DNA from 2 places in the Anaerocolumna sp. AGMB13020 genome. Region 1 is predicted to be linked to the other one. Evidence: a T-box and tRNA genes for the amino acid it is inferred to sense, from the RefSeq annotation. Region 1 holds a T-box; the other holds one or more tRNA genes.
The links. A T-box is a leader RNA that pairs with one kind of tRNA and senses whether it is charged. The one in region 1 lies ahead of R2R35_RS14950 (glycine--tRNA ligase), so its partner is inferred to be a tRNA-Gly.

Region 1 (15,424 bases):
CACGGATGATAATGGTGTACCGGTTACACAGCCATCTAATTTCACGGACTTTTGCATGAAGCTTTCCAGGCAGACCAAGGAAGGTGCAAGAAGATGCAGAGAAAGTGATGCTTTCGGCGGTAAGGAAAGTGCAAGGACCGGTAAACCGGCAGTATATTACTGTGGCAGCGGCCTTATGGATTTTGGAGCACCCATTATCATAAATGGTAAGCAGATTGGCTCAGTTCTGGGAGGGCAGGTCCTGCCGGAGGCACCGCAGAAAGAGAAATATATTAAGATAGCGGAGGAAATAGGAGTAGATCCTGATGAGTATTTGAAGGCACTTGATAATGTAAAGATTGTCTCAGAGGAACAGCTAAGAGCTGCAGCAGATTTGTTATTTATTGTTACCAGTGAGATCTCTCAAATGGGTTATCAGAGGCTTATACTAAAAGGCGTTGTGGAAAAGCTCTACGACAGTGTAACCCAGATGATGTCCACTGTGGAAGAATTAACGGCTACAGCCACTAATGTAACGGAATACCAGTCTCAGTTGAACAATGAGATAAAGAATGTAAGTACGGTATCTGAAAAGATAGAGAAACTCTCGGAGAACGTGAAAGGTCTTGCGAATCAGACTAAAATGCTTGGACTCAATGCCTCCATAGAAGCTGCCAGGGCAGGAGAAGCCGGACGTGGTTTTGCAGTGGTTGCAAAAGAGATCAACCGTATGTCTGACGATTCCAGAAAAGCAGTTGATGGCATACAGCAATTTACTTCGCAGATTAACAACTCCGTAGCTCAGACTAGTGATATGAGCAGCTCCACCCTGGAAATTACCAGGCAGCAGGAAGAGGCTATGAAGACAATCGTTGAGTTTGTAGATGAGATAGTCAGTATGGCAGAAACGTTGAATAACCTTTCAAATTATCAGCATTCTGCGTTTGATTTTTAGATGAGTTTTATCTGGTTCGAATGAAAGGTAGAAATTCTGATAAAGTTGATTAATGAATAAGAAGAAGTACATAAAAAGACTTTGTGCGAAGTGAACCGTCTCCACAAAGTTAGATTGTTCAGGTCTAACTTTGTGGGGACATTTAAGGGTTTTTCCTCTCGTACAGAGTTTTTTTATTTTAAGGTATGAATGAAAATTTGTAGTAGCCAGCTATATTAGTTAAGGGAGATACTACAGTAAAATGGATTGAGATTAAAGTTTTTTGTAAATAGCATGAACCAGTTCTGCCTTAGAGCCAAGCACCATCCAAAGCTATGACCTGTCCGTTTAAATAATCGTTTCCGTCAGATAGTTGCCACACGAGTTCAGCTACTTCCTCTGTTCGCCCCATGCGGCCTGCCGGAATTTCCTCTTCCAAGGATTCTTTATCAGTAACGGATAAAAAAGAATTCATGGAGGTGTCAATGGCGCCGCAAGCTATGGCGTTTACCTGAATATTACTGGGCGCAAGTTCTTTTGCCAGTGCTTTTGTAAAAGCATTCATACCGCCTTTAGACGCAGAGTAGGCTACTTCGCAGGAGGCACCGCTGATGCCCCAAACAGAGGAGATATTGATAATTTTACCTTGCTTGGCTCGTATCATATCTGGGACGGCCTGATTACAGCAGTTATAAACGGATGTAAGATTGGAGGAGAGTATGGAATTCCAAGTATCAATATCCGTATCGGTAAATAACCCTACGTGAGAAATGCCAGCATTATTAACCAGTACATGTACTGGGCCAAAGGTTTTCCTGATTAGACCAAAGAGTTCTGAAACGGCAGCATTACTGCCCATATCACCCAAATAAGCCAAACAGGGCGAGCCAAGGCTCTCTACCTCTGCTTTGGTCCGCATCAGTTCGTTCTTATGGGTTTTGCCGGTTATAGCTATACGGAACCCTTCTTTGGCATAGCGCAAAGCAATCGCTTTTCCAATCCCTCTGGAAGCACCGGTTATCAGTATGGTTTTGGATTTCATAGGACCTCCCGAATTAACTTTATTGGTATAGATTATAGCTGAAAAGGACAAGGATTGCAAATCAATTGAAGCTCTGAATAGGCAGAACTGCAATTTAGACGCTTTATTAACAGCTTGCTGGAAGAGTTTGATATGAGAGAAATGCTTAATGTGTGAGGAGAAATTACATGTGAGAAGAGCTTATTATATGACTAGAGTTTAAAATGAGAGAAATGCTTAATGTGTGAGGAGGGATTACATGCGAATAGAACCTAGTATATTACATGATTTTAAAATGAGAGAAATGCTTACTGTGTGAGGAAATTTTAATATGAGAAAAGAGTCAAAAAGAGAGAAGTATCTAAAATGTGAGAAGAGCCTACGCGGTAGAGCCTAAATCGTTACTAGAACCTACTAGGTGGAGAGGTTACCAAAAAATATATATAGTATTTTTGAAATAGCGACAGATAGTTGTCGTTATTCCTATGTTATCTTCTTTAAAAAGGAGGTAATAAAAATGGGTTATTATGAGAATAAAGGATTGGCTATGTGTGGTCTGGCCTGTGTGTTATGTAGCAGTGAGGAATGTCCGGGATGTAAAGCCAAGGGATGTGACAATAGGAGTACCTGTGCTATTTATGCTTGTGCAGCAGAGAAAGAGTTGGAGGGGTGTTACCAGTGCAGCGAGTATCCTTGTAAGGAAGGAATCTTTCAAAATGTACGGGTGAGAGCCTTTAATCAATATGCAGGACAATTCGGAGAAAGAGCACTGCTGGAACGCTTACGGGAGAATTACAGCAATGGAATTCTCTATCATGACCCCCAGGGAGGAAAAGGGGATTATGACTGCCTGGATTCCGAGGATGAGATTATGGAGCTTCTGCAGTTTGGCAGCTGTAACCCTTATGAAAAATGTCCGGTATATGAAACGGAGCAATTTAAGCTTAGGCTTGTTACCAAAGAAGATGCGGAGGAATTACGGATATGTTACAGAGATTCAATGGTCTCAAAATTAATGAACAGAGATGGTTGTCCGCCGGAAGAGTTTGATTTTGCAGACAGAATGGAGCAGGTGATAGAGGGATGGCTTAATCAGGACTACGCCAATAGATATTTTATACGTTTTGCTGTCCAAGATAAACCAACAGGAAAGGTCATTGGAAGCGTTGAAACTTATGACAGGAAATATCAGAAGAAAAACCGGAATATTGGTGTCCTAAGAATGGATATTCTATCGGATTTTGAGAAAGAAAACTATTTAAGAGAGCTGCTTGAAATATCCAGCCACATATTTTTTGATATTTATCATAGTGAAATGGTATTGCATAAAGTAAAACCGGAGGCATTTGAGCGTTTAGCAGCCTCTGGTAAAAGTGGATTTGCACCGGTAGAGATAGAGGGCAGAGAACATTACTGGATGAGAAAAAGAGAGATATGAAAAGTGCATTTTCCTCTTGCCTACAAGAGCGAGCTGTGATAAAATACATCCAATACGAAAAGGCTATGACAGGGAAAAGTAACTGCTGCTTTGATAACAGAGAGAAGATGGTCGGTGTGAATCTTCATGAAAAAGTGCAGGGAAGGCGCCCTTAAGCTGTGGATTGAACGGGGAGACCCAAGTAGAGGCCAACGGAACTTCCACCGTTACCAGGGAAAGCGGTATAAAGTGTATACTCGTACCGTAATAGAGTGCAGGTTATCCTGAATTTAGGTGGTACCACGGACAGATATGTTCGCCCTAAGCAATTATTGATTGCTTAGGGCTTTTTTTATGCAATAGGGAAGGGAATCCATGTAATAGGTCAGGAGATTTTCCAATATTTCTAACCCTCCACTCCAGACGGAGAGTCCTACGAAAGAGCGACTATGCTCCTTTTTGGGAAAATTATATTGTGTGTTAAAGTGGGAATTGCTATTTGTGACAATTTATCAGATAACTGCCGGTAAAAGCTTATAATCATAAAGGGATCTTAACGCCTATAGTTTGTGACTCGTATTAAAAACCAATCAGAAAAAAGGAGGTTTTATTATGAAGAAATTTACAATGGAGGATTTATCAGCATATTGCAGTCAGTACGGATTTATTTTCAGGGGAAGTGAAATATACGGAGGGCTTGCCAATACCTGGGATTACGGTCCTCTTGGAACAAGGCTGAAGAACAATATCAAGGAAGCCTGGAGATATTATTTTATACAGTTAAGAGATAACAGTTACGAATTGGATTCGGATATTCTGATGAATCCCACTGTATGGGAAGCAAGTGGACATCTGGCAGGCTTTTCAGATCCTTTATTAGACTGTAAAAGCTGTAAAGCAAGACATCGGGCTGATAATCTGATAAATGAATATACAGATGAAATAAATGCGGATACCATGACCCAGGAGGAAATGCTTCATTATATACAGGAGAAGAAGATACCCTGTCCAAAATGCGGCAAATCGGATTATACGGATATAAGACAATTTAACCTTATGTTTGCCACACAGAGGGGAGTAACGGAAGATACTTCTGCCACTATATATCTGAGGCCGGAAAATGCCCAGGGAGAGTATGTAAATTTTCTGAATGTAATGAGGACCATGCGTACCAAACTGCCCTTTGGAATTGGTCAGATCGGAAAAGCTTTTCGAAATGAGATCACACCCGGTAACTTCACTTTTCGTACCATAGAATTTGAACAGATGGAATATCAGACCTTTTGTAAAAAAGGAGAGGATGAGGAGCTTTATGAGAATTTTAAAAACTATGGTATTTCGTTCTTTCAATTCCTGGGTTTAGACAGGGAGCATTTAAGGTTTCATGACCATGAAAAACTTGCCCACTATGCAAAAGCAGCCTGTGACATCGAATATCTCTTTCCCTTTGGCTGGGGAGAAATCAACGGTACCCATAACCGTACAGATTTTGACCTGACAAAGCATCAGGAGTATTCCGGAAAAAACCTTGAATATTACGAGGAAGAGACCAAGGAAAGGTTCATTCCTTATATTGTTGAATCCACCTATGGAGTAGATAGAGTCGTACTTGCGGTATTGCTGGAATCTCTTGCAGAGGAAGAACTGGATAAAGGAGACACCAGACTGGTGCTTCGCATTCCACCGGCTCTTGCGCCGATTAAGATAAATATCCTGCCTTTGATCAAAAAACGTCATGGAGAGAAGGCTACAGAAATATACAATGCTTTGAAGAAGAGATATATGGTAACCTATGACGATGCCGGAAATATTGGTAAACGATATCGTAGGGGTGATGCCATTGGTACACCTTATGCAATTACAATAGATGATGAGACCTTAGATGCAGGAGTTGTAACCATCAGAGACAGAGACACCATGACTCAGGTCAAGATGCCTTATACAGAGCTAAAGGACTATTTTGAGGGAGAATTTGATTTTGAGTAGCAGGTGATTGATGGATTCATAAAATAGATAGATTTGTTTGATGGATTATAATAATATTTAATAAGAACATACCGTATTATGATACATGTATTATGTACTATGCGATATGTTCTTATTGATAATTTGTGTCCTGGGGATGGGACATAAACTATGATGGAATATGCTCTATGAAACGGTTGAGGTAGTTGGGACCGGTGAGGATGGAAATCAAAATATGTTGAAGTATGGAATGAAAAAACATGGAATGAAAAAACATGAAATAAAAAGACATGAAATAAAAAGACATGAAATAAAAAGACATGAAATAAAAAATATGACATAGAAACATGAAACAGTAAAACACAAATACAATATTGAAAAAATACAAAATAAAAAAATGAGTGTCCATAACGAAGAATCTATTTTGTTAGGATGTCTGAAAGATAGGTCTTCACTAAATACGTGTCCATTGTTAGGGATACATTATAAAATATAAAATAGAAAAAATGGAAAATAGAAAAAGTATAGAATTCAAAAAACATAAAATAGAAAAAGATAGAAAAAAGTTTGAAGTATCAGATAAAGAAGTACCAAATATAATGAAGCAATACTTGCTTAAAGTGGAAATATATGTTATAATATTTTATAGGTTTTTTGCTTAATTTTTTTAAAATAATGCTACTATATTTAGTAAGAAATGAACGGTAGATATTATTGATTAATAATTATAATTATATCGCACTATCTAATTGAGTCTTAAATGTCTAAAATTAATATTATTCATTCTTGATTTACACTAAGTTAATTCTGCTTAACCAATTCCATTCAATTATCAAAAATTAATAGAAACAATTTAATTACATAGCTAATTTAATGTAAAAAAATCTCGAAATAAAACGATTATGAGTATAGTCATTTAAAACCCAATGTGGTAAAATTAGTAAAAAATATGAATGAAAAATAGAATAGTTCCAGACACAATGTTTGAAAATCAATAGCTAGAAAAAGATGAATAAGTGAAATAATATTACGTATTGAAGTATTTGATAGAGGTTTTCTATGTTCGAATAAGAATTATTTATATAAAACTATTCTATATACAATATAATTATTTTATACAAAAGAAAGAGGATGGAGGGACTATTATAATGACTACGAAAATACTAAAAAACAAAGGTATAAGCCTATTGCTAGTGTTAATAATTATATTTTCATGTATTATAGCACCAGTACAGCCGGCAACGGCGGCAGCAAGTAATAAAATTAAAATCTATAATTTTATCAAGCTGCTGGTACCTGCCGTAGGACTTGAAGCAGATACTACAGCCAACAGCCCTTATTTAAAAGCAGCATTAGCTGCCGGAATAGTTAAAGAAGGGGATTTCAAAGATTATAAAGCTGATCTAACAAGAGTGGATGCGGCTGTTCTTCTTAATCGTGCTGATGAATATTTAAATGGTGATAAAGTTGATCCGGAACTGTTGGCAGTTATCTTGGAAAAAAGGATCTCTGACATAAAAAAGATACCTGCAGGTAAAAGAGAAGCGGTAGGAAAGGTTTATGCAAAAGGTCTTATTGTTGGAAAAAGCAATGGAATGTACATACAGAATAGAGCGTTTAACGGATACGATTACTTGACTACTGCAGATGCAAAAAAAGTTGTATCTTTGCTTACAAACACAAAAGGCAGAGCAAAGTTAAGTCCAGATGGTCAGCTGATCCGAACAACGAACTTACCTAAAAATGCAAAAAGTTATCCCTATATCCTGGAAGCTTTCCCAAATTCCTTTTATGAAATGAAATACCAATATCAACTTGCTACATATACCTGGAAGCCAGTAGAAGGAAAAGACTATGCTTCGTCAGCTAAAATTACTACAGCGATGGATTCCTTAGAAATAGATAAAACAGGAATGTGTATCTATGTAGATGATTGGATGAAAAAAGTTGAGAATAATTTAAAATATCGTTTAAACGTTGATTACCGTACCATCAATAGTACCTGGGTAAATAATTTACGTAGTACTTATTTTGTATATAAAAATGAATCTTCTAATAAAAAAACAACAGATGATATAAAAGAATACATGAATTATGTGAAAAAAAATCAGATAGTAATTAAAAGTTCTGTGATATCCGTTGAACCATCTTCATTATATTTTGATCAAAGTTATAGAGTTAGAGCATATGTTAAATTTAAAATCTCTTTTCCAGGTGAAAAGAAGGTTCAGGAAGATTTATTTTTTGCAAGGCAGACAATATATTTACCAGGTTTAAGTAGAGATAAGTGGTTTGAAGGAATTTATGATATAGAACTTGCAACAGGTAATGGGAGTAGTAATGGAAGTGACTTTGCAATATTTGATGACTCACTAAATGACTATTATTACAAAGGAGAGTAAAGGAGATAGATGAAATACAAAAGAATTATAAGGGGATTAATGACTGTTTTATTTTCATGTATAGTAGTGCTATTAGTTCCATCTTTTATAGTTCGTGCTGCTGACGAAATACCAGATGTTAAATTTAATACTGAAACTGGAGAGTTTACATTTACAACAATAGATACAAAGGCTACTTCTGAAATTAGATGGAAAACAATAGGGTTTACAGTACGACGAGATGAAAGCAATGGGTTTCCAAGAAAAGATAAGGATTATGCCGTATTTAAACTAGAAAATGGTCAACAGCATTCTGTTCCTTATGGTGAGGATAAGTTAAGAGTTACCTTTACTTTTGACAAAGATCAGGTAAATAAAGCCTTCAGTAAGACGAAACTGGATGAAATCAAAGAAAATGATACCATATGGTTTAATGGGATTTTTCATACTGTGTATGGGGATAAGGAAAATACCTTTGAATATTTTAATCTGTCAGGAAAACCCTATGGAATTGCAACGGCAGAAACATGGAACAATCCGAATGATTTCAATGACCGTTTTGACTTACAAGTAGAATTTTCATACGGTTCAAAGAACAAAGAGCCAATTACGATTGAAAGACGTATTTATAGCAATGGTACAAGTACGCTACATGATACAAAAAACTATGCAACACAAATGAAAAATACAACTTTTACAACCAATAGTTCCAAAATCCCAGACCATATAGCTGGAACCAAATATTATCTTTACAGACTCTATTATGTTAATCTTCGAGATCCAAAGAAGAACGTAGGGAATCGTAAAACGGATATTAATCCCTATTTATCAGTAAGTGATTATGCTACAGCAATCAGTTATTTAAGAGATCGGGAATATACCGTTAAAGATAAAGGCCTTAAAATCGTTGCAATGTATCGTAAATTCAGTGAGAAACTCCCAAGTGAAACAGAGGACAATATGTCCAGGGAAGTTGAAATGATAGACCCTACAGCCGTCATTGCTGCGGATGCCAGGGGGGATGAATCTTTCGATGTACTGGAAGGAATCCCAGGGACTGAAAGTCTGTATGCCAATGTAAAAACAAATAAGTATCTTTCAGCCTATAACTTTATCAAAAAATCCGGAACAAAAGTCTATCCAGTAAATGTAACAAAGAATTATACGCTTACCTGGACAGAAAAGGATGAAAAGGGAAAGGAGTATGACAGGAGCTCTACCGTCCCGATCACGAAGACATATTACATTGAGCGTAAATATTCATACTGGTATATTGATGCTCTGGCGGTGTATGGACTTGATAAAGCGACAGTGATTAACGATGCTTTACCAGGTGGAACTTTAACAATGAATCCAACCGGCTATACTGCACCGACGGTCAGTTATACGAATTCTACCGAAGAAGCTGAACACCTGGTAACGCCTTTAAGAGATGGGGAAGTCAAAGAAATTAAACTACCAGGGGAAACCATCAATGGTGGTTCTGCAGAACCTTCCATCCCTACAGAAGACTGGAAGGAAAAAGCCGAAGCAGCCATTGCTAAAATCAAATGTAAAAATGATAAGCTGATATTCAATGGACAGACAATTATGGCAGATACTGAAAAAGAGGAGCAAACAGCGAATCCCATTGCAATTCCGGAAGGACAAGAGGAAATAGGGGAGAATGTTTTCTATAAATCAGGATTAGTAATACCTGGTACGTTAGCCAATGAAGAGTACTCAAGTGAAGGAAAAGTCGATTATAAACCCATTGTAACAATCGGCAATGAAACAGTATTTGAAATCGAAGAACAATATGAAATCAGTGATATTAACCCTGTGGTAGTACATACTCCGGTTGTATGTGATGGCATGGTTCAGGATAACAGGAAAGACAACCAGATGATTACACCGGATCCAGTTTATGCATCCCTGGTACTTGATAGACCCTTTTATGTAACGCTTCCCACAACCGGAAGCCACCGGGATATAAAAGGCTACGGATACCGAGATTATTCCAAATACATAGCAAGCAGGCAAGTTAAATTTGCATTTGATGTATACAAAGGCGGCTCAACTGCAGGTATTTACATTCCTAAAAATACCTGGACAAGCGTTGCCGAAGATACTTTGTTCTACGTACCTATTTGGGTTCCTGAAGGAAGGTATGAGATCCGGTACCGGAGCACAGCAATCAACGTAGCTGCGAATGATGGGTTAGAAAAAGTAGAAGACCTGGCAAATATAAGACTTGATAATTATGTGGCAGAAGATAACTCTATTGTTCAGATATCCGGAAGGATTTACGGATTAAATATCTACGATGTAACAGACTATCCTATTTGGGAAAAGGTCTTCCGCTTACCTAATTCCCTTAAAATGACCGGATTCAAATATACTGTTGGAACAAAAGATCAGAATGGCAACAGTAATGGACAGGATGCGAAATACACATTAACTATGGTTAATGGCAGCCATCCGGAATATAAGAATCAAGGTATCTTAAAAACTGGATACATGACACGATTTTCACTTACTACTGTTGGTAGTATGGCAGAGAATGATGATTATGTACGGATAAGGCCGAAGTTTTACTTTGTAGATAAGAATGGTAACAATCGTCAGGAAGTTGATATTTACTACTCTGAAACATTTGGTGGTAAGCAAAATGTCATGGTTAAGATGGGTGGAAATATTGACCTTCAAAATGATAAGTCGATTAAGACCGGAGACCCTTACCTGGGTATTCCTGAAAGTGAACTTGAGAAGACAGCTTTTTTTGAGGGAGTAACCATACAAAAACTCAAGGCGCAGCAAAAAAAGGTATATAATTTCATGAATATCATGTTACCATCCAGTCTTAGGATGTATGTTGGTACCCTCGCTCAGATTCCATCCGGCGTGACGGCGAAACAAGTAGCAACCAGTGTACAGAAATGGTACGGAGAATATTATCTGCCTGCAGAAGTACATATTGTACCTAAAGGCTTTGATGTGACCGCTTATGCTGTGAATAACGGCGGTTTAAATTACAAGGAATCCTTTTGGTTGAAAGATGGCTATATCATCGTGAATTTTGACATCACAACAGTAAAGGAAGGCATACTAAATCTAAGCTATATAAATGAAAAGAACAGCACTAACGGCTATTGCAACATGTGGAAGAGAGAAGGATATCAGTATCAGAAGACCAGTTACGGTGATATAACCTTTCAATTTCAGGATGGCGACTACATCATCTACTATTCTAATAAGAATGTTAATGGAGATTGGACCTCAAGAGGTACCCATTAATCTGTCTTGTCTATCGAAAACTTTTCTGTTATACTATAAAATGGCTCATAATGGATAAAATATCCATGAGTTAATTTTGTCTTCACAACTCGGATTAAAATCAAAAGTATAAAGAACCGTGAAAGGGCTAAAATTAAATAAGAATATACAGTAATATAATAAATGTATATCCGGGCCATAGCAATTGTTAAAGTTAAGTATAAGGTTTAGCTTTGAGATTCGTTTAAAAATACCTACAGAAAAGGCGATACAATATGGAAATGCATGTTTATAAAAATAAGTTTACCCATTATATACTTATTATAGTAGGAACAATTTTAATGGCAGTGTCTGTGAACCTGGTATATGAACCCATGGAAATGGTAACAGGTGGCTTATCCGGTCTGGCTATTGTTATAAAGAAGCTGACTGGTTTAGTTATTGAGGATGGTATACCTATCTGGATTACCAACCTGGCGTTGAACGTACCTTTATTTATTGCAGCGATACTGGTTCGAGGTAAGACGTTTGTTAAACATGCTTTTTTAGCGGAGATCAGTTTCACCTTAGCCCTTGCCCTTGTACCTTCGGGTATTAATTTTCTGGGGGACGACTACCTGCTGGCAGCGGTTTTTGGCGGAGTAATCGGCGGTGTAGGAATAGGTCTTGTATTTGCTGCCAATGCTTCTACTGGTGGTACGGACATGTTAGCTATGATAATTCATAAATTTATTCCTTATCATACCGTTCCAAGAATTCTTATTGTAATAGATGCAGTTGTAGTCACTATCGGTATTATAAGCTTTGGTATTACGAAGGCGCTTTACGCAATCATTGCAGTATACATTACTGCAAAAATATCTGACAGCATTCTGGAAGGCCTTAAGTTTGCCAAAATGGCATATATCATATCAGAACATTATGAAAAAATCGCTGAGCGTATTATAGCTGACCTGGACAGAGGGGTTACCGGTATTTCTGCTACGGGTATGTACTCTAATAAGGAAAAGAAAATGCTGTTTTGTGTAGTTTCCAAGAAGGAAATTGTTGAATTAAAAGAACTGGTTGCGGAAGTTGACCCCAGAGCTTTCATCATTGTGAGTGATGCCAGAGAGGTTATGGGCGAGGGTTTTAGAGAATATAGACAGTAAAATTAACGGGCAGTCAACAAAATATCGGTAAAAGTACTTATTTTTAAGTTGAATATACAAAGTACACAAAATGGTAAAAATTAATTTGTGGAATTGGGATATGGCTTTCATTGTGCTAATAGTGTATAGTTAGACATATAGTAATAGTACAAGACAGAGCACATGATGGCATTAAAATTTAGGGAGGAAATTATAAAATGGCAAGTTTATCTTTAAAGAACATCAACAAAACATACCCCAACGGTTTTGTAGCTGTTAAAGATTTTAATCTTGAAATCGCTGACAAAGAATTCATCATCTTCGTAGGACCCTCAGGTTGTGGAAAGTCCACAACATTACGTATGATCGCAGGTCTGGAGGAAATCACAGGCGGTGAGTTATGGATTGCCGATAAGTTAGTAAATGATGTAGAACCCAAAGACAGAGATATTGCGATGGTTTTCCAGAACTACGCTTTATATCCTCATATGTCTGTTTATGATAATATGGCATTTGGTCTTAAGTTAAGAAAAACTCCGAAAGACCAGATTGAGAAATTAGTACGTGAAGCAGCTAAGATCCTTGATATTGAGCACTTATTAGACCGTAAGCCTAAGGCTTTATCCGGTGGACAGAGACAGCGTGTTGCCATGGGTCGTGCTATCGTTCGTAATCCTAAAGTATTCCTTATGGATGAGCCTTTATCCAACTTGGATGCTAAACTAAGAGTACAGATGCGTATTGAGATCTCCAAGTTACATCAGAGACTTCAGACAACAATTATCTACGTAACACATGATCAGACAGAGGCTATGACACTTGGAACAAGAATCGTTGTTATGAAAGACGGTGTTGTTCAGCAGGTAGATTCTCCTCAGAACCTGTACAACATGCCTAACAATTTATTCGTAGCAACCTTTATTGGTTCACCTCAGATGAACGTAATCGAAGCTACTGCAGTAAAAGATGGCAGCACAGTTTCCTTAAAGTTTGGTTCACACTCCATCAAATTACCTGAAGCTAAAGGCAAAAAGGTTCTTGAAGGTGGTTATGAGAACAAGACTGTTATCTTAGGAATTCGTCCTGAAGATGTAAAAGATGAAGAAATGTTCATCAGCAGCTCACCTGATAGTGTTGTTAATGCAACTGTAAGAGTATACGAGTTATTAGGTGCTGAAGTTTACCTGTATTTCTCAGTAGATCAGTTCGATGTAACTGCAAGAGTTAATCCTCGTACAACTGCTAGACCTGGCGATACAATTAAGGTAGCATTTGACTTAACAAAGATTCATGTATTTGATAAAGATACAGAGCAGGTTATTACACACTAATCATTCTATTATACAGGATGGTAAGAGTACACTAATCGCTGTTAAAAACAAATATAATTTATTATTAATTAATAGAAGCAGAGAACTCGTATGGGTTCTCTGTTTTTGGCTTATACAAAGAAATTATAGGGGATACACAGAATCTGTTTGGTTGATTGCTTTAGCCAATAAAATCTATAGTATATAGTGGCAAGACCAAGCGCAGGCCTTACCTTATTGGCTCCTGCATTTAGCTTCTGGTTAACCTAGTTTATGTATGAACTCAGTAGCTTATGAATGGATGTTATGCATAGAAGAATATATAAAGTTTATCTGAGGAAATAAGATATCAAGTGATACCCACGTAAAAAGATTTATACTGATAATTAATTGATAAAGCTAATTATTTGTACGAGCTTGAAATGTAAAGGAAACAACTTAAAATAGTTTTTTATTACTAATAGCATAATTAATAACACTCGATAAAAGTTTAGTAAATAAACTATATTGAAAACGAGAGGAATTAACAGTATTGTACGAATAATATTATTAAATTTGTGTAAATTTAGTTTACTTTCTACGAAAACAATGCTAAAATAAGGGTTATAAATTTTTGGTTTTAAGAACGAATAGAAAAAGGAGTGACAATATGATATCGAATCAAATTCTGCAGAGCACTATTGAAGGCCTAAAAGGTATTACCAGAATAGATCTCTGTGTAATGGATACAGAAGGGAAGACTCTGGCAACCACTATAAATAATGCAGATGACTATGAAAATGCAGTTCTGAATTTTGTGGAATCCCCTGCCGACAGCCAGGTGCTTCAGGGCTATCAGTTCTTTAAGGTGTTTGATGAGCACCAGTTGGAATACGTAATATTAGCAAAAGGTGACAGTGATGATGTCTATATGGTAGGTAAGATTGCTTCTTTCCAGATACAGAACCTGTTAGTTGCTTATAAGGAGAGATATGATAAGGACAACTTTATTAAGAACCTTCTCCTTGACAACCTTCTGTTAGTAGATATCTACAACAGAGCTAAGAAACTTCATATTGAGACGGATGTCAGAAGAGTAGTCTTTATTATTGAGACAAAGAACGAGAAAGACATCAATGCTCTTGAAACCGTCAGAGGACTTTTCTCAGGAAAGACTAAGGATTTTATAACTGCAGTTGATGAGAAGAACATTATCCTTGTAAAAGAGTTAAAGCCCAACGAAACTTATGATGATATGAACAAGACAGCTAAGATAATTCTGGACATGCTTAACACAGAAGCAATGACCAAGGTTCATGTGGCTTTTGGTACCATTGTAAATGAGATTAAGGATGTTTCAAGATCTTATAAAGAAGCTAAGATGGCGTTGGACGTAGGGAAAATTTTCTACAGTGACAGAAATGTTATGGCTTACAGTAATTTAGGTATCGGACGACTTATCTACCAGCTTCCCATGCCTTTATGCAAGATGTTCATAAAAGAAATCTTTGACGGAAAATCTCCTGATGAATTTGATGAGGAAACCTTAACTACCATCAACAAATTCTTTGAGAATAATCTGAACGTATCAGAGACTTCCAGACAGTTATATATTCATAGAAATACTCTGGTTTACCGTCTGGATAAGCTTCAGAAGAGCACCAATCTGGACTTAAGGGTTTTTGAAGATGCAATCACCTTCAAAATTGCTTTAATGGTCGTTAAGTATATGAAGTACATGGAAACACTGGAATACTAGAGAAAAGCTGGAGATATTATAGTGTTTAGTAAGAGGGTAAGGCTTTCTCTTTGAGAGCCCCCCTCTATTCTTTTACGCAGGATTCGTGGAATATTGTTATATAAATTAAAATAGAAGCATTTAAATACAAAGAGGATGAGGAGTTCACCAGGTTTTAGAAAGGTGTTGGGAATGAATAACAATAGAGATAAGAGTTTGGAAGAAGCAGATGCTCCGGTTATAGTTTTTGACAAAGTATCAAAGTCCTATCAAAAGGGGACACCGGCTATTAATAATATCAGCTTTCAGATCACA
Region 2 (15,424 bases), 320 kb from region 1:
ATTTATGGAGGCTGGTTTTCGTAAGGAATCCGCTATCAAGCTGATCAACTCCATTTTGGTGCTCAGAGATAAGGCAGAGAGCTTTTCCACCATTGATTTGTCCATTATTAATCTCTATACCGGCTTTTGTGATTTCATTAAGATGGGAGCTGCTTCAACCTTCCTTAAGAAGTCCGGAGAAGTTGAGGTCATACATTCCAATGCGCTGCCGGCAGGGGTGGTGCATAGAGCGGATTATGAAATCGTCACCAGAAAGCTTTATGACGGTGAATTTGTTATCATGGCTACGGATGGGGTTGTGGACTGTATTACTGGAGACGAGAAGGAGGAGACTATCATTCAATTTATTCAGGAGCTTAAGACAAACAATCCCAAGGAGATGGCAAATGCAATACTTAATATGGCCCTTGAACATAACGGCTGGGTGCCTGCAGATGATATGACCGTGTTGGTTGCGGGCTTTTGGAGCAAGACTTGATATTTCTTAATGTTTAAGTTACAATAAAAAAAATCAGTATATTTAGGGTGCAGTAAGTATTCAGACACACCATAACAAATGAATAATCAGTCATAAAAGAAAAACCTGAGTTGGAGTTATTCATGATTAATAAGATAAAACAGTATATTAGTAAATATAACATGCTTGAAAAGGGAGACCAGATTATTGTCGGAGTTTCCGGCGGAGCGGATTCGGTCTGCCTTTTTCATGTGCTTACAGAGTTGTCTGAAAGCTACGGGCTGACCCTTTTTGTGATTCATGTAAATCACGGTATAAGAGGGGAAGAAGCTGACAGGGACGAAGAATTTGTCAGAAGCCTGTGCAAAGAGAGGGGAGTGTCCTTTACGGCGGTCTGTAAAGACATCCCTTTCATGGCAAAGGCTCAGGGCTTATCTCTTGAAGAAGCAGGCAGGATAACGCGATATGAGGTTTTTAATCAGTATCTTAATGCATATAAGTGTAATAAAATTGCAATTGCACATAATAAAAATGATAATGCAGAAACAATACTCTTTAATCTGTTCAGGGGCAGCGCCTTAACCGGGCTTACAGGAATCAATCCGGTAAGGGACAATATCATAAGACCCCTCTTATGCCTTGAAAGACAGGAAATTGAGGCTTATCTAAGCAATCGAAGTGCTGGTTATCTGGATGATTCCACGAACTTTACCCTGGACTATACCAGAAATAAGATACGCCATGGTATTCTTAAAAATGCCGCAGAGGTCAATAAGCAGGCAATAAGCCATATCAGCCGGGCAGGAGACAGTCTGATGGAAGTAGGAGCCTTTGTTGAGAAAATGACTCTTAAGGCCATGGAAAGAGTGCTGGTCAGGGGAGATAATGTAAGAAGGAATCTTCCAAAAAAAGATGTGTACTCTTCGGACAATAATACTGAGATAAAAGAAGCGGCACTTCAAGGAAAGGTACAGCTTTTAACAGAGGAGCTTATAAAGGAAGACATTGTTATACAGAAAGAGCTGGTGCGAAAAGCCCTTTCTTTTCTTAGTGGCAGCTTAAAGGATCTGGAAGCTGTTCATGTTACGGCAGTGTTAGACCTTGTCAGCAAGCAGACAGGAAAACGGGTGAATCTTCCCTATGGAATAACGGCAGTAAAGGAGTATAATCATATTTCCTTTGTAAAAGATAAGAAGAACAGCAGCTGTATTGATACATCTCCGCCTGAAAATGAGCTTGTACAGGAGCTTAATATACCTGGCAGAACTCCTTTGCCGGACAGGGAAATTAGTCTGATAACAGAAGTTATGAATTATAAAAAAAATATGATAATTCCACAAAATCTCTATACGAAATGGTTTGACTATGATAAAATTAAGGATACTGTGTTAATCCGTAGGAGAAAACAGGGCGATTACCTTTGTATTGATGCAAGAGGAAGCACAAAAAAATTAAAAGCCTATTTTATTGATGAAAAAGTACCAAGGCAGATAAGAGATGTCCAGCCTTTGTTAGCAGACGGCTCCCATATTGTATGGGTAATCGGCGGCAGAATCAGTGAAGCCTATAAGGTGGATGAGAATACAAAGCGGATACTTCAGATAAAATTAACGGAGGAAAAAGAAAATGAATGAAAATATCAAAGTATTAATATCACAAGAAGAGGTAGATAAGAAGATTCGCAGTCTGGGAGAGCAGATCAGCAAGGATTATGCGGGAAAAGAACTGCATCTTATTTGTGTTTTAAAGGGAGGGGTATTTATTACCTGTGAATTGGCTAAGAATATAGATGTTCCCCTGTCTCTGGACTTTATGTCCGTATCTAGTTACGGAGATGGCTTTGTAAGCTCAGGAAGAGTAAAGATCATAAAAGACCTGGACGATTCCATAGAAGATAAAGAAGTACTTATTGTAGAGGATATCATTGATTCCGGTAATACGCTGAAATATCTGGTAGATCTTTTATACAGCAGAAAGCCTAAGAGTATAAAAATATGTACCTTGCTGGATAAACCGGACAGAAGAACTGCAGAAGTGAACGTAGATTACGTAGGATTTCAGATACCCGATGAATTTGTGGTAGGATATGGGCTGGATTATACCCAAAAATATAGAAACCTGCCCTATATCGGAGTGATTGAGCAATAGAAAGGAGGTCTGTCTGTGAAGAGACAACTGAAAGGATATGGAGCTTATCTCATTATCCTTGGAATTATTTTGGTCTTATCCCTTGTCCACCAGAATATAAGGAACAATCAAAGCGATCAGTACGAGTACAACAACTTTTTGGAGGATGTATCAAAAAGTAATATAACCGATGTTAAGATCTATCAGAATCAGGAACCACCGACGGGAAGGGTTATCGTTACGTTGAAGGATAAGAACGTAAAGAAATTCTATGTACCGGATGTCAAAGAGGTAAGGGATCTTGCGGTTGCAAATTCCGATAAATTTACACATCAGTTTTATGATGTGGCAAAACCTAACTGGTTCCTGACACTGCTGCCTTATCTGTTAGGGTTTGTAGTTATAATATTACTATTTTCCTATATGTCCAATCAAGCTGCCGGAGGCGGCGGAGGCGGCAGTAAGGTTATGAACTTTGGCAAGAGCCGGGCGAAAATGACCACTGACGAGAATAAGAAGACTACATTTAAGAATGTAGCAGGGCTTGAGGAAGAGAAAGAAGAGCTTCAGGAAATCGTAGATTTCCTAAAAACACCCAAGAAATATACCCAGGTGGGAGCAAGAATTCCCAAAGGCGTACTTTTAGAAGGACCTCCCGGAACCGGTAAGACCCTTCTTGCAAAAGCGGTAGCAGGAGAAGCAGGGGTACCTTTCTTTAGTATCTCAGGTTCTGATTTTGTTGAGATGTTTGTTGGTGTTGGTGCCTCCAGAGTAAGAGATTTGTTTGAGGACGCCAAGAAACACTCCCCTTGTATTATCTTTATTGATGAGATCGATGCCGTTGCCAGAAGAAGAGGAACCGGAATGGGCGGCGGACATGATGAAAGAGAGCAGACTTTAAATCAGCTGTTAGTAGAGATGGATGGTTTTGGTGTCAATGAAGGTATTATTGTCATGGCTGCCACTAACCGTGTGGATATTCTGGATCCTGCCATTTTAAGACCTGGACGTTTTGACCGTAAGGTATTAGTGGGAAGACCGGATGTAAAAGGCAGAGAAGAAATTCTCCAGGTACACGCAAAAGGTAAACCCTTAGGTGAGGATGTAGACTTAAAGAGGATAGCCCAGACCACTGCCGGTTTCACCGGTGCTGATCTTGAAAATCTCTTAAATGAAGCTGCGATCAGCGCAGCCAAAGATAACCGCTCTTACATTGTTCATGAGGATATCAATAAATCCTTTATCAAAGTAGGTATCGGTACGGAGAAAAAAAGCAAGGTTATTTCTGATAAAGAAAAGAGGATCACCGCTTATCACGAAGCAGGGCATGCTATTCTCTTCCATCTTCTCCCCGATGTGGGGCCTGTATATACTGTGTCTATCATTCCAACTGGAAATGGTGCGGCAGGTTATACCATGCCTTTACCGGAAAAGGATGAGATGTTCCATACAAAGGGTGGCATGAAGCAGGATATTATTGTAGGTCTTGGAGGCCGTGCGGCAGAAGAGCTGATATTTGATGATATCACCACCGGGGCTTCTTCGGATATTAAGATGGCAACAAAGACTGCCAGAGCCATGATAACAAAATATGGTTTCTCCTCCAATGTAGGTATGGTTAATTATGACAGTGATGATGACGAAGTGTTTATCGGAAGAGATCTGGCACATACCAGAAGCTACAGTGAGAATGTTGCCAGAATCATAGATGATGAAGTGAAAGGGATGATTGACAACTGTTACAGTGAAGCCAAGAGATTCCTTACAGAATATATGGATGTACTTCACAGCTGCGCGAAACTCTTAATCGAGAAAGAGCGAATTAATCGTGAAGAATTTGAAGCCCTGTTCCTGCACAGAGGAGATGGTTCCAATCTTACCCAAAATGAAGGCGGTAATACACCAATTTTAGAGGTCTAAGGGCAGGTTACAAAAAAAGACTGCAAAATATAAGGTTTTTATATAATATTTTCGGGGGCTGTAAAAGCTAAAATGAGGTGAGTGATAAAAACAGACAAAAAAATTTTTTAAAACTTTTTAAGTTTGTGCACACTTTTTGAATATATGGTGATATACTAATACTCGTAAACCCCAATACATTATATAGTTTTTGCTACACCCCATAAGTAACAAAATACCTTCTCCAAGAAAAGGACAGCATCGATGGCTGTCCTTTTCTTTGTCCAAAAATAGTTATAATTTCTGGTTGCTATTTTTGAACGTATGCTTTAATATACATTATCAGAGACAAATATTTCGGAAAGTTTCGTAAAATAAAAAGCAGAATTCAGAGTGCTGGCAATATGCCCTGATAAAAGGAAAGGTTTGTTTGATATATATGATAAATAAAAATGCGCTGTACAGTGACGGAACGATTGATTACAGAAACCCCATGGAACCCAATGAATTTGAGAAGGTAGTAATACGATTACGAACTCAAAAGGGTGAATTAAGCGTTTTCATGCATTTCTCCGGAAATACGCAGGAATTTTCAGCTGTTAAGATGGATAGAACCCACAGTGATATATATTTTGATTATTATGAAAGCGTTATTGCGTTAGAGAACTATGTGGTTAATTATTACTTTGAAATATCAGATGGTGAGCAGACCTGCTATTACAACCGGGCAGGAGGAACCGATAAGCTTCAGGAGAAGTTCCATTTTACCTTAACTCCTGGATTTCATACACCGGATTGGGCAAAAGGTGCGGTTATGTATCAGATCTATGTGGACCGCTTTTATAACGGAGATACTGGCAATGATGTTACCGATAGGGAGTATTATTATGTAGGGGACTGTGTGACAAAGGCAGAGGACTGGTATCAATATCCGGCATCTGTAGGCATCAGGGAATTTTATGGAGGCGACCTGTTAGGCGTTATTAAGAAAATGGATTATCTGAAAGACCTTGGTGTGGAAGTAATCTATTTGAATCCGGTGTTCGTTTCCCCCTCCAATCACAAATATGATACCCAGGACTATGACTATGTAGACCCGCATCTGGGAGTTGTTGTAGAAGACAGTGAAGAGGCGCTGCCAGAAGGAGTATACGACAACCGTAGGGCAAACCGTTACAAAAAAAGGGTTACAAGCAGGATCAATCTTGAGAAAAGCAATGAGCTTCTTGTAAAGCTTGTGGAAACTGCACATGAAAAAGGTATGAAGGTAATATTAGACGGAGTCTTCAATCACTGCGGTTCTTTTCACAAATGGCTGGACAGAGAAGGTATTTATGAAGGAGAAGAGGACTTTAAACCCGGTGCATATTGGGAGAAGACCAGCCCATATAGGGATTATTTTAATTTTAAAGAGGATAAATGGCCTGGTAACGGCAGTTATGATGGCTGGTGGGGGTATGAGACCTTGCCTAAGTTAAATTATGAGGGTTCCCGTAAGCTCTATGATGAAATTCTAAAGATAGGAGCTAAATGGGTATCACCACCTTTTAATTGTGACGGCTGGAGGCTTGACGTAGCTGCAGATTTAGGTCTGACCAGAGAGTTTAACCATCAATTCTGGAAGGACTTTAGAAAGGCAGTAAAAACAGCTAATCCGGAGGCGGTTATCCTGGCAGAGCATTACGGCGATTCAAAGGAATGGCTTTTAGGAGAAGAATGGGATACTGTAATGAATTACGATGCTTTTATGGAGCCGCTTACCTGGTTCCTTACAGGTATGGAAAAGCACAGTGATTCCTATGAGGAATCTCTGTACAATTCGGGAGCTGCTTTCGAAGGTCTGATGAAAAATGCTATGGTTGGTATGCAGACCACCTCCTTGCTGACCGCCATGAATGAACTCTCCAATCACGATCATTCCAGATTCTTAACCAGAACCAACAAAAGGGTTGGCAGAACGGCAACGGCAGGACCTCAGGCTGCGGATAATGGCATAGATCTTGGCGTGTTCCGGGAGGCGGTAACGGTACAGATGACCTGGCCTGGGGCACCTACTATCTACTATGGCGATGAAGCCGGCTTATGCGGCTGGACGGATCCGGATAACCGAAGAAGTTATCCCTGGGGAAGAGAAGACCAGGAGCTGATTCAATTCCATAAGGATATTATTAATATTCATAAAACCTATGATACCTTAAAAACCGGCTCCCATCTGATGCTGCATGCTGATTATGGCTATTTGTGTTATGGAAGATTTGACAAGAAAGATAAATTTATTATTGCCTTAAATAATACAGAAGCGCAAATGGAGGTGGAGATTGAAGCCTGGCGTATAGGGATTGAGGATAAGGAAACACTAGCAAGGCTGCTATTAACAACCAGAGATGGCTATTGTCTGGATTCAGAAATGTATTATACCGATGGAGGAGTTTTAAAGCTAACGCTTCCTCCGGCGGCTTCGGTTATCATAAAGAATTTCTTCCAGGCATAAGTGTATTTTTATTATTTTTTGAATTTTATAAAAAACTTGTACAAAAGCACTTGAAATCTATTTGTGACTGTGTTATAATCTAACCTTGTCAGAAAGATTTTAGATGCCGGCGTGGCGGAACTGGCAGACGCACAGGACTTAAAATCCTGCGGGCCTAATCGCCCGTACCGGTTCGATTCCGGTCGCCGGCATGGTTTTTAAAATCTCATAATAGATTTGCGGGTGTAGTTCAATGGTAGAACACTAGCCTTCCAAGCTAGATACGTGGGTTCGATTCCCATCACCCGCTTTTTTCATGCCCATTTTTCCAAATGTCACCTTGGCAGTCTTTGCTAAGGGAAGTGATGGAATGTAGTAAATTTATAAGTTTAAGTAAAAAAACCGAGCATACTAATTTTCAACCGAATGAAATGCGCTGACAGCTAACAGCTCATGCGCTATTAATCAGAAAGGATGAAAAAGGTATGCTTAAAATAAATAACACGTTAAAATATATTCTTTTTTTCTTTGTGGGAGGTTTCATCTATTGTGGCATTGAGACCTTATTCAGAGGTTATTCCCACATCTCCATGCTCATTGCAGGTGGCATCTGTTTTCTTATAATCGATTTTATTAATCAGAAATACGGTCATGAAATTCCTCTTCCGGGAAAAATGTTTCTTGCTTCTCTGGCAATAACGGCAGTGGAGCTGGTTGCGGGAATAATCGTTAATCTGTGGATGAACCTCAATGTCTGGGATTATTCAGAGATTCCCTTAAATGCCTGGGGGCAGATATGTCCTTTGTTCAGCCTGGTATGGTTTGTACTGGCAGCGCCGGCTATCTGGCTGGATAATCAGCTTAGAGGATTTCTGGCAGGAAATAATGTGAGGGCGTAAAGACTCTGAGGTAAAGCATATATATTGCAGTACGGGAGGTTTTGGGGGCGGACGATAATTCGAGGTTCTGTTTATACGTTTTGTTCTTCGAGAATCCTATTCCACTAAAGCGGCAGGAACTGTTCCTGGCAGGTAAAATTAAACCAAACTCGCTGGTAGTTTGTCTCAGTGTAAGCTGTTGTGCTCAAACAGTGGTTTAATTTAACCTAGTCACAGTTTCTGCCGCTTAAGTGGAATAAGGATTCTCTCAATACAAAACTACTAAACAGAACCTCAAATTATCTGTTTTTTGATCATAACCTTTCAGTTTGCTGGTATTGATGTATGGAATTATGATTTTGGATATTGCGGTCTTTACATGCTGAGGTATATGAGAAGAGGTAGGGTTTTGAGAGAATGACATCCAGATTGTGAAACGCCAAGGATTTTAAGTATTATGGTAATAGTAGCTGATGATAAAATTTCTTGAAGTATCTGTGTCAAAGACTTTAGGGGGATGAATCAATCTACTTTATGAGAAGCTGATGGATTTTTGTTATAATAAATGTATCCTTAATATAATACAGTTCATGATTCTAATGAGCGATTAATAATTTTGCTTCATCAGTTGGGTAATTACCAAAACCGCCACTTTCGATTTCACTTATTTATCATTATTATTATAATTTTACACCTGCAATATCTGTTGAGTGATGTTTAGCCTTATTTCAGTCGATAAAACTTGTTTCTTATGATACTGATAATACTGAACTGCATTCAACATAAACGTTTGTAAAAGTTTTGACCCTGATTTTTTCCATAAGTACAAAATCTCTATCCTGTTATTTCTTACGGTGCTGATAATACTGAACTGTACTCAGCTTAAACTGCTAAAGTTTTTGACACCTAAATTTTCCATAAGTACGTAATCTCTATCGTGTTATATCTATACATAGGATTTTCTAATTAACTTTTACTACTTAGACTCAGGCATCAAAAGCATAATCTTGAAAACAACCAGATGAGTTTGGCTTATATTCCTCCATCTCCATTGAAGGGTTCCTAAGGACACTTAAATGACAGCAGTTGTGACTAGGTGAAAGGATACCACTGTCTGAGCGCCTTTCAGCGAGTTTGGTATCCTTTCACCTGCCAGGAACAACTTCTGTCATTTTAGTGGAATTTGGAACCCTGAACAGGAGATGGAGGAATATAAGCCAAACTCATCGTCCGTTTCCCAAAACCCCTCCTTTTCACCTTTACCGTCCTTTACCAGTAAAGACAGGTTTCCTTTTCTTGTATGTTGTGTTAAAATAAGCATAAGCCTATGATTTTAAAGGTTTCTGCTTATTTTGTTTTCACCTTATAAATTATTTATCATAAGGATATGTATGGCATGAATAAGCGGTTTTATACGGTATAGACAGTTACAGACACTATACCGAAAATTACTAGATAAGCAGAGGTGCTGCGGTTAAGCTTGAAAGACGCTATTTGCTGATTTGAGCGCGCCAAGGCGCAATGGTGGTTAGATTGAAAGTTTTATTGGTAGGTATTAACGCAAAATATATTCATTCCAATCCGGCAATTAGAAGCCTAAGAAATTATGCTTTGCCTTATAAGGATTGTATTAGGATTTCTGAATATACCATTAATCAATATAAAGACGATATTCTTATGGATATCTATAAACAGAAACCGGATTTTATAGGAGTATCCTGCTATATATGGAATTTTGGTATGGTTCAGAAGGTGTGCAGGGAACTGAGAAAAGTACTGCCAGAGGTTAAGCTGTGGCTGGGTGGACCGGAGGTTTCGTATGATCCAAAGGCTCTCATGGAGGAGCTTCCCTTTATTGATGGTATTATGGCCGGTGAAGGAGAAGAGGTTTTCCTGGAACTTATGAAATTTTATGTGGATGGACAGGGAGAGCTCTTAAAGATAAAGGGTATTTGCTTTCGGGACGGCAGGAAAGAGGATTTAGTGGTTCAGACACCTTTTAGAGAAGAAATGGATATGGATAAGCTTCCTTTCCCTTATGAGGATTTATCTGAGCTTGAGAACAGGATTATTTATTACGAGTCCAGCAGGGGTTGCCCTTATTCCTGCAGCTATTGCCTTTCTTCGGAAAATAAAAGGGTCCGTTTTCGTAATGTGAAGAAAGTGGAGGAGGAACTGCTTTTTTTCCTTGAGAATAAGGTGCCTCAGGTTAAATTTGTAGACAGGACTTTTAACTGTAATCACAACCACGCCATGGCAATATGGCGGTTTATTAAGGAGCATGATAATGGAATCACGAATTTTCACTTTGAGATTGCAGGTGAAATTCTGAAAGCTGACGAAATAGAACTCCTTAATTCCATGCGTGAAGGACTGGTTCAGCTGGAAGTCGGTGTACAGTCTGCTAATGAGAATACACTGGATGCCATACACAGAAGGATGAGCCTTGAGAGAATCAAAGAGGTGGTTCATCAGATTCAAAGAGGTGAGAATATCCATATTCATCTGGATTTGATTGCCGGTCTTCCCCTGGAGGATTTTCCTTCCTTTCGGGCTTCTTTTAACGAAGTATATGCCATGAAGCCGGATCAACTTCAGCTGGGATTCTTAAAGGTATTAAAGGGCTCCACCCTGAATCAGGAGCTGTCCGGCAACCAATGGGATATTGTGTATCAGGAGGAACCGCCTTATGAAGTCCTTTATACCAGATGGATCAGTTACGATGAAATCCTGCTGCTTAAGAAAGTGGAAAGTATGACAGAGATTTATTATAACAGCGGACAGTTTGAGTATACCTTAAAGTATCTGATGCACTTTTTTGATACACCTTTTGATTTCTTTCTTGCGCTGGGGAATTATTATGAGGAATTAGGACTTCACCTTATGAGCTCCTCCAGAATGGGAAGATATGAAACCCTGCTATCCTTCTTCGAACAAAGAATTGCGGCGGTGGAGAACGGGGAGGTTAAGGTACTTAAGAGCCTGATGGTTCATGACCTCTTTTGCAGGGAGAAGCTTAAGAGCAGACCTTCCTTTGCAGAGGACTATGAAGCTTATAAGAAGAAATATCAGTTGTTTTATCAGGACAAAGACAGAATAGCAGTTAGTCTGTCAAGAGATATTGGAACGGAGGATGTAAAGGGTGTTCTTCATATAGAACATTATCCTTTTAATGTGTACCAGACAGCTGACAAAGGCATAAGAACAGGGGAAGAGCAGTTTATTCTGTACGATTATAAAAACAGGAATCCGCTTAATAAACAGGCAGGGCAGGCAGAGGTGGTCTTATAGTCGCCTGAAAATACATTTCAATCTTCTTTCATCAGATTTTAAGCTGCTGTCAGCGGCGGAATGGGAGAATTTATGGCAGTAAAAAGAATTACTAAAAAGGAACGGGAGAGAGTGGAGCAGATTCTTGCTCTCCTGGACGAATATTATACAAGGGAATATAAGTGTTATCTGAATCATGAAACTCCCTGGCAGCTGCTGATTGCGACAATCTTAAGTGCCCAGTGTACCGATGAAAGGGTTAACATCGTTACAAAGGATCTTTTTGTTAAATATAAGAGCCTTGAAGATTTTGCAGCGGCAGATTTAAGGGAGCTTGAGAGGGACATTCACAGTACCGGCTTTTATCATAATAAAGCGAAGAATATTATTGAGTGTACAAAAGCACTGCTTAGGGATCACGGCGGTGTGGTTCCAAATGATATTGATGCATTAACAAAGCTTGCGGGAGTAGGAAGAAAGACAGCCAATGTTATCAGAGGAAACATATATCATGAGCCCAGCATTGTTGTTGATACCCATGTAAAACGTATCTCCGGAAAGCTGGGATTTACCAAAGAGGAAGATCCGGTTAAGATTGAGTTCGATCTTATGAAGGTTCTGCCAAAGGACCATTGGATCTTGTATAATCTTCAGATTATTGCCCATGGCAGAAGCATTTGTACTGCCAGGAGCCCAAAATGCAATGAATGCTTTTTATTTGACCAGTGCAAGTGGGAAAGTAAGTGGGATAATCTGAAATAACGAAAAGATTTTATTGTAATTTATATAAACAAAAGATTAGAGGATATGGATTTTAATCAGATATCCAGAAAAGAGGTTACAATGACAAAGAAAAACGGAATGATAACCTCCTTTGTATGCTTTGATATAGAAACCACAGGACTCTCACCGGAAGAAGATCATATAATTGAAATAGGTGCTGTCCGAGTTAAAGAGGGTAAAATAACAGAGTATTTTAACGAATTGATCAAACCGCCTTTACCCTTACCGGAGAATATTATCAAGCTTACGGGAATAACAGAAGAAATGCTTGCGAATGCAAGAACGGCTGCTGAAGTGGTGCCGAATTTCCTTGAATTTACCGGAGAAGATATTATAATGGGGCATAATATAATGTTTGACTACAGCTTCATAAAGGTCAGTGCCGGGCGTCTGGGACACAGCTTTGAAAGAGAAGGAATTGATACTCTTAAGATCAGCAGAGGAACTATCCCTGAAAAAGAGAGTAAAAGCCTTGGGAGCTTATGCAATCGCTATAATGTGGTAAATCCAAGTGCCCACCGGGCATTCCATGATGCGAAAGCTACGGCTATGGTCTATGCATATATGTGCAATGAATTTTTTGACAGCCACAGTGATGTTTTTAAGCCGCAGGTCTTATCCTATAAGGTAAAAAAGTCCCAGCCCATCACTGCAAGTCAAAAAAATTACTTGAATGATTTATTAAAATATCATAAGATAGAATATATGAATTCCATAGACAATCTGACGAGAAGCGAAGCTTCTAAATTGATTGACAGCATTATTCTCAACAAGGGAAGGTTAAACTATAAGCCTGCCACATAAGTATAAAGCTCAGAATAATTAGAGTAGTTTAAACAATACTATAATGTATCAAGTACTTAGAAAATAATAAGTGTATTTTATGCAGTAACAGGACTAGCAATCCATGGAGCAAAATATGGAGAAACAATTAATTGGTTCCGGAAATACGGCAGAAGTCTTTGAATGGGGTAAGGATAAAGTCCTGAAGCTTTTTTATGAGGGTTACCCGGAGCCTGCTGTAGAAAATGAATACACAAAAGCATTGTCTGTAAAAGAATTGGATTTTCCCAAGCCCATTCCCTATGAAAGGCTTAGATACAAAGGACGTTCAGGAATAGTATATGAAAAAGTTTTGGGAGTGTCGTTGGAGAACTGGTTTTTTAAGACTGGAGATCTGGATAAGTGTGCTTTTATGATGGCTGCTCTGCATAAAAGAATGCTGGAATTTGATTTGAAGGATTTACCTGATTACAAAGAGTTTCTGGCATATCATATTCATAATGCTGAGCGTTGTAAGATAGATGAGAAGGAAGAAGCACTTCGGATACTCCAAAGATTACCTGAGGGTAATACCTTGTGTCATGGTGACTACCATCCAGGAAATATTTTGATATCTGGAACGCAGACCTATGCAATAGATTTTATGAATCTGTGCAGAGGAAATTATTTGTATGACATAGCCCGTACAGTATATTTAGTAGAATATACGCCTGTTTCTGAAAATGCTACAGAAAAAGAAGGGTTATTAGATATAAAACAGACACTTGTGAAGAAATATTTAGGCTATATGGGAATAACAAAAGATAGGATTAAGGATTATTTGCTTGTAATAGGTATTGCCAGAGCTGGCGAATGTCCCAATGAATATATATGATTGCAGTTGGTTAAAATTTTTATAACTTAAATATAAAAGACAGGAATATAATTGCTGTTAATGAAATAAGAAAGAGGTGTATCAATTGAATTTCAACAACCACAAGGTAAAGAGAGCAATCTCTTTAGTAATAGTAGTAGTCCTGGTGCTGGCTATGGTAGCACCTATGCTTATCAATATTATATTTTAATAAATATTGATATACATAAGAATTATTGTTTATAATATACTTATCAGAAATTGCTTTTTAATTTCTGATAAAAGGCAGCGACCTTTGCTGCCGTGCATCCGATAATAGGAATGCTTTAAAATTCCTATTATATACTTATCAGAAATTGCTTTTTAATTTCTGATAAAAGGCAGCGACCTTTGCTGCCGTGCATCCGATAATAGGAATGCTTTAAAATTCCTATTATATACTTATCAGAAATTGCTTTTTAATTTCTGATAAAAGGCAGCGATTTTGCTGCCTCTAAAAATCAGTCAGCAGAGGAGGGAAAGCAATGAAGAACAGTAAATGTGTAATACGGATAGTGTTTGTTTTTGCATTATTTCTATTATCTACCTGTAACTGGACCAAGGCTTTTGCCGCAGCCGAAGAGGAAGTAATAACCAAAGGGGTATATATTGATTCGGTTGATATTGGTGGAATGACCAAGGAACAAGCCGAACAGGCAGTAAAAGATTACGTAGATTCATTGAAGGGAAAAACAGTAACCGTTGATATAGATGGGGAGAAAGAAAAAATATCCCTGGCAGATTTAGGGTTCACCAGCAAAGAGAACACGTATATTGAGGAAGCCCTGGAAATCGGAAAAAACGGTAACCTGATCAAGCAATATAAAGAATTAAAGGATACCCAGGAAAATAATCTTACCTATAAGCTGGAATTCAGCATGTCAGATGATGAGCTGAAGACGTTTGTTAAGAAACAGCTATCCAGTCATAATGTTAAAGCGAAAAATGCCACTGTAGCCAGAAAGAATGGCGAATTTGTCTATACCGATGAAGTGGTGGGTATGAAGGTAAATACCACTGCAACCGCTAATTCTATCAAAGAAGCTGTATTACAGGACTGGACAGGTGAGGATGTTAACATATCAGCAGAAATAAAAAAGGACGAGCCGAAGTATACCAGAGAAATGGTAGAAAAATGTAACACCATTCTTGGCTCCTATTCCACTACCTATACATCATCTTCCAACGATCGTGCAGCTAACCTGGCAAATGGTGCAAGACTAATCAATAATACAGTATTGTATCCGGGGGATGTATTTTCTGCTTATGAAAAATTAACGCCTTTTACAAAGGCAAACGGATATTACGAAGCAGGCGCATATGCAAATGGTAAAGTAATAGATTCCATTGGTGGCGGAGCCTGCCAGGTAACAACGACTCTGTATAATGCAGTGCTCTTTTCAGAGCTGGAAGTGGTGGAGAGATTTCCCCACTCTATGACCATTAGTTATGTATCTCTCTCAAGAGATGCTGCTATTGCAGGAACCTGGAAAGATCTGAAATTCAAAAATGACACAGATACACCGATTGTAATTGAAGCGTCTACGCAAGGAAGAACCATAACCTTTAATATCTGGGGAAATGAAACCAGAGACACAGAGGGAAGAAAGATTAAGTTTGAGACGGTTGTTTTAAATGAAAAAGCCCCCGGTGCAGATGTAGTAACCAAAGACCCGAATCAGCTGGAAGGCTATGAATATACAACTCAGTCCGCTCACACAGGTTACTCAGCAGAGCTTTATAAAGTTGTCTATGAAAATGGTGTTGAAGTAAGCCGTACAAAAATTAATAAGAGTGTATATAACCCTTCTCCAAGATATGTAACAATTGGAACGAAGAAACCAGAGCCGGAAGAGAATGCGGAA

Region 2: it encodes a tRNA-Gly, which carries the amino acid that the T-box ahead of R2R35_RS14950 (glycine--tRNA ligase) is inferred to sense. The anticodon was not compared.

What each region holds. Positions count from the first base shown of each region.
Region 1 is NZ_CP136910.1:3,589,843-3,605,266, forward strand. Features, by position in the region: gene R2R35_RS14935 (PocR ligand-binding domain-containing protein) at 1-934, shown strand, start outside; gene ymfI (elongation factor P 5-aminopentanone reductase) at 1,224-1,955, opposite strand; gene R2R35_RS14945 (DUF3795 domain-containing protein) at 2,452-3,372, shown strand; T-box leader at 3,429-3,678, shown strand; gene R2R35_RS14950 (glycine--tRNA ligase) at 3,964-5,337, shown strand; gene R2R35_RS14955 (hypothetical protein) at 5,498-5,659, shown strand; gene R2R35_RS14960 (S-layer homology domain-containing protein) at 6,465-7,718, shown strand; gene R2R35_RS14965 (DUF5704 domain-containing protein) at 7,728-10,973, shown strand; gene R2R35_RS14970 (YitT family protein) at 11,228-12,103, shown strand; gene R2R35_RS14975 (ABC transporter ATP-binding protein) at 12,301-13,413, shown strand; gene R2R35_RS14980 (PucR family transcriptional regulator) at 14,042-15,130, shown strand; gene ftsE (cell division ATP-binding protein FtsE) at 15,302-15,424, shown strand, end outside.
Region 2 is NZ_CP136910.1:3,266,899-3,282,322, forward strand. Features, by position in the region: gene spoIIE (stage II sporulation protein E) at 1-478, shown strand, start outside; gene tilS (tRNA lysidine(34) synthetase TilS) at 601-2,091, shown strand; gene hpt (hypoxanthine phosphoribosyltransferase) at 2,084-2,605, shown strand; gene ftsH (ATP-dependent zinc metalloprotease FtsH) at 2,621-4,504, shown strand; gene R2R35_RS13330 (glycoside hydrolase family 13 protein) at 4,923-6,974, shown strand; tRNA gene R2R35_RS13335 (tRNA-Leu) at 7,080-7,165, shown strand; tRNA gene R2R35_RS13340 (tRNA-Gly) at 7,193-7,263, shown strand; gene R2R35_RS13345 (putative ABC transporter permease) at 7,439-7,852, shown strand; gene R2R35_RS13350 (B12-binding domain-containing radical SAM protein) at 9,356-11,122, shown strand; gene nth (endonuclease III) at 11,195-11,863, shown strand; gene R2R35_RS13360 (exonuclease domain-containing protein) at 11,945-12,688, shown strand; gene R2R35_RS13365 (aminoglycoside phosphotransferase family protein) at 12,804-13,541, shown strand; gene R2R35_RS13370 (VanW family protein) at 14,045-15,424, shown strand, end outside.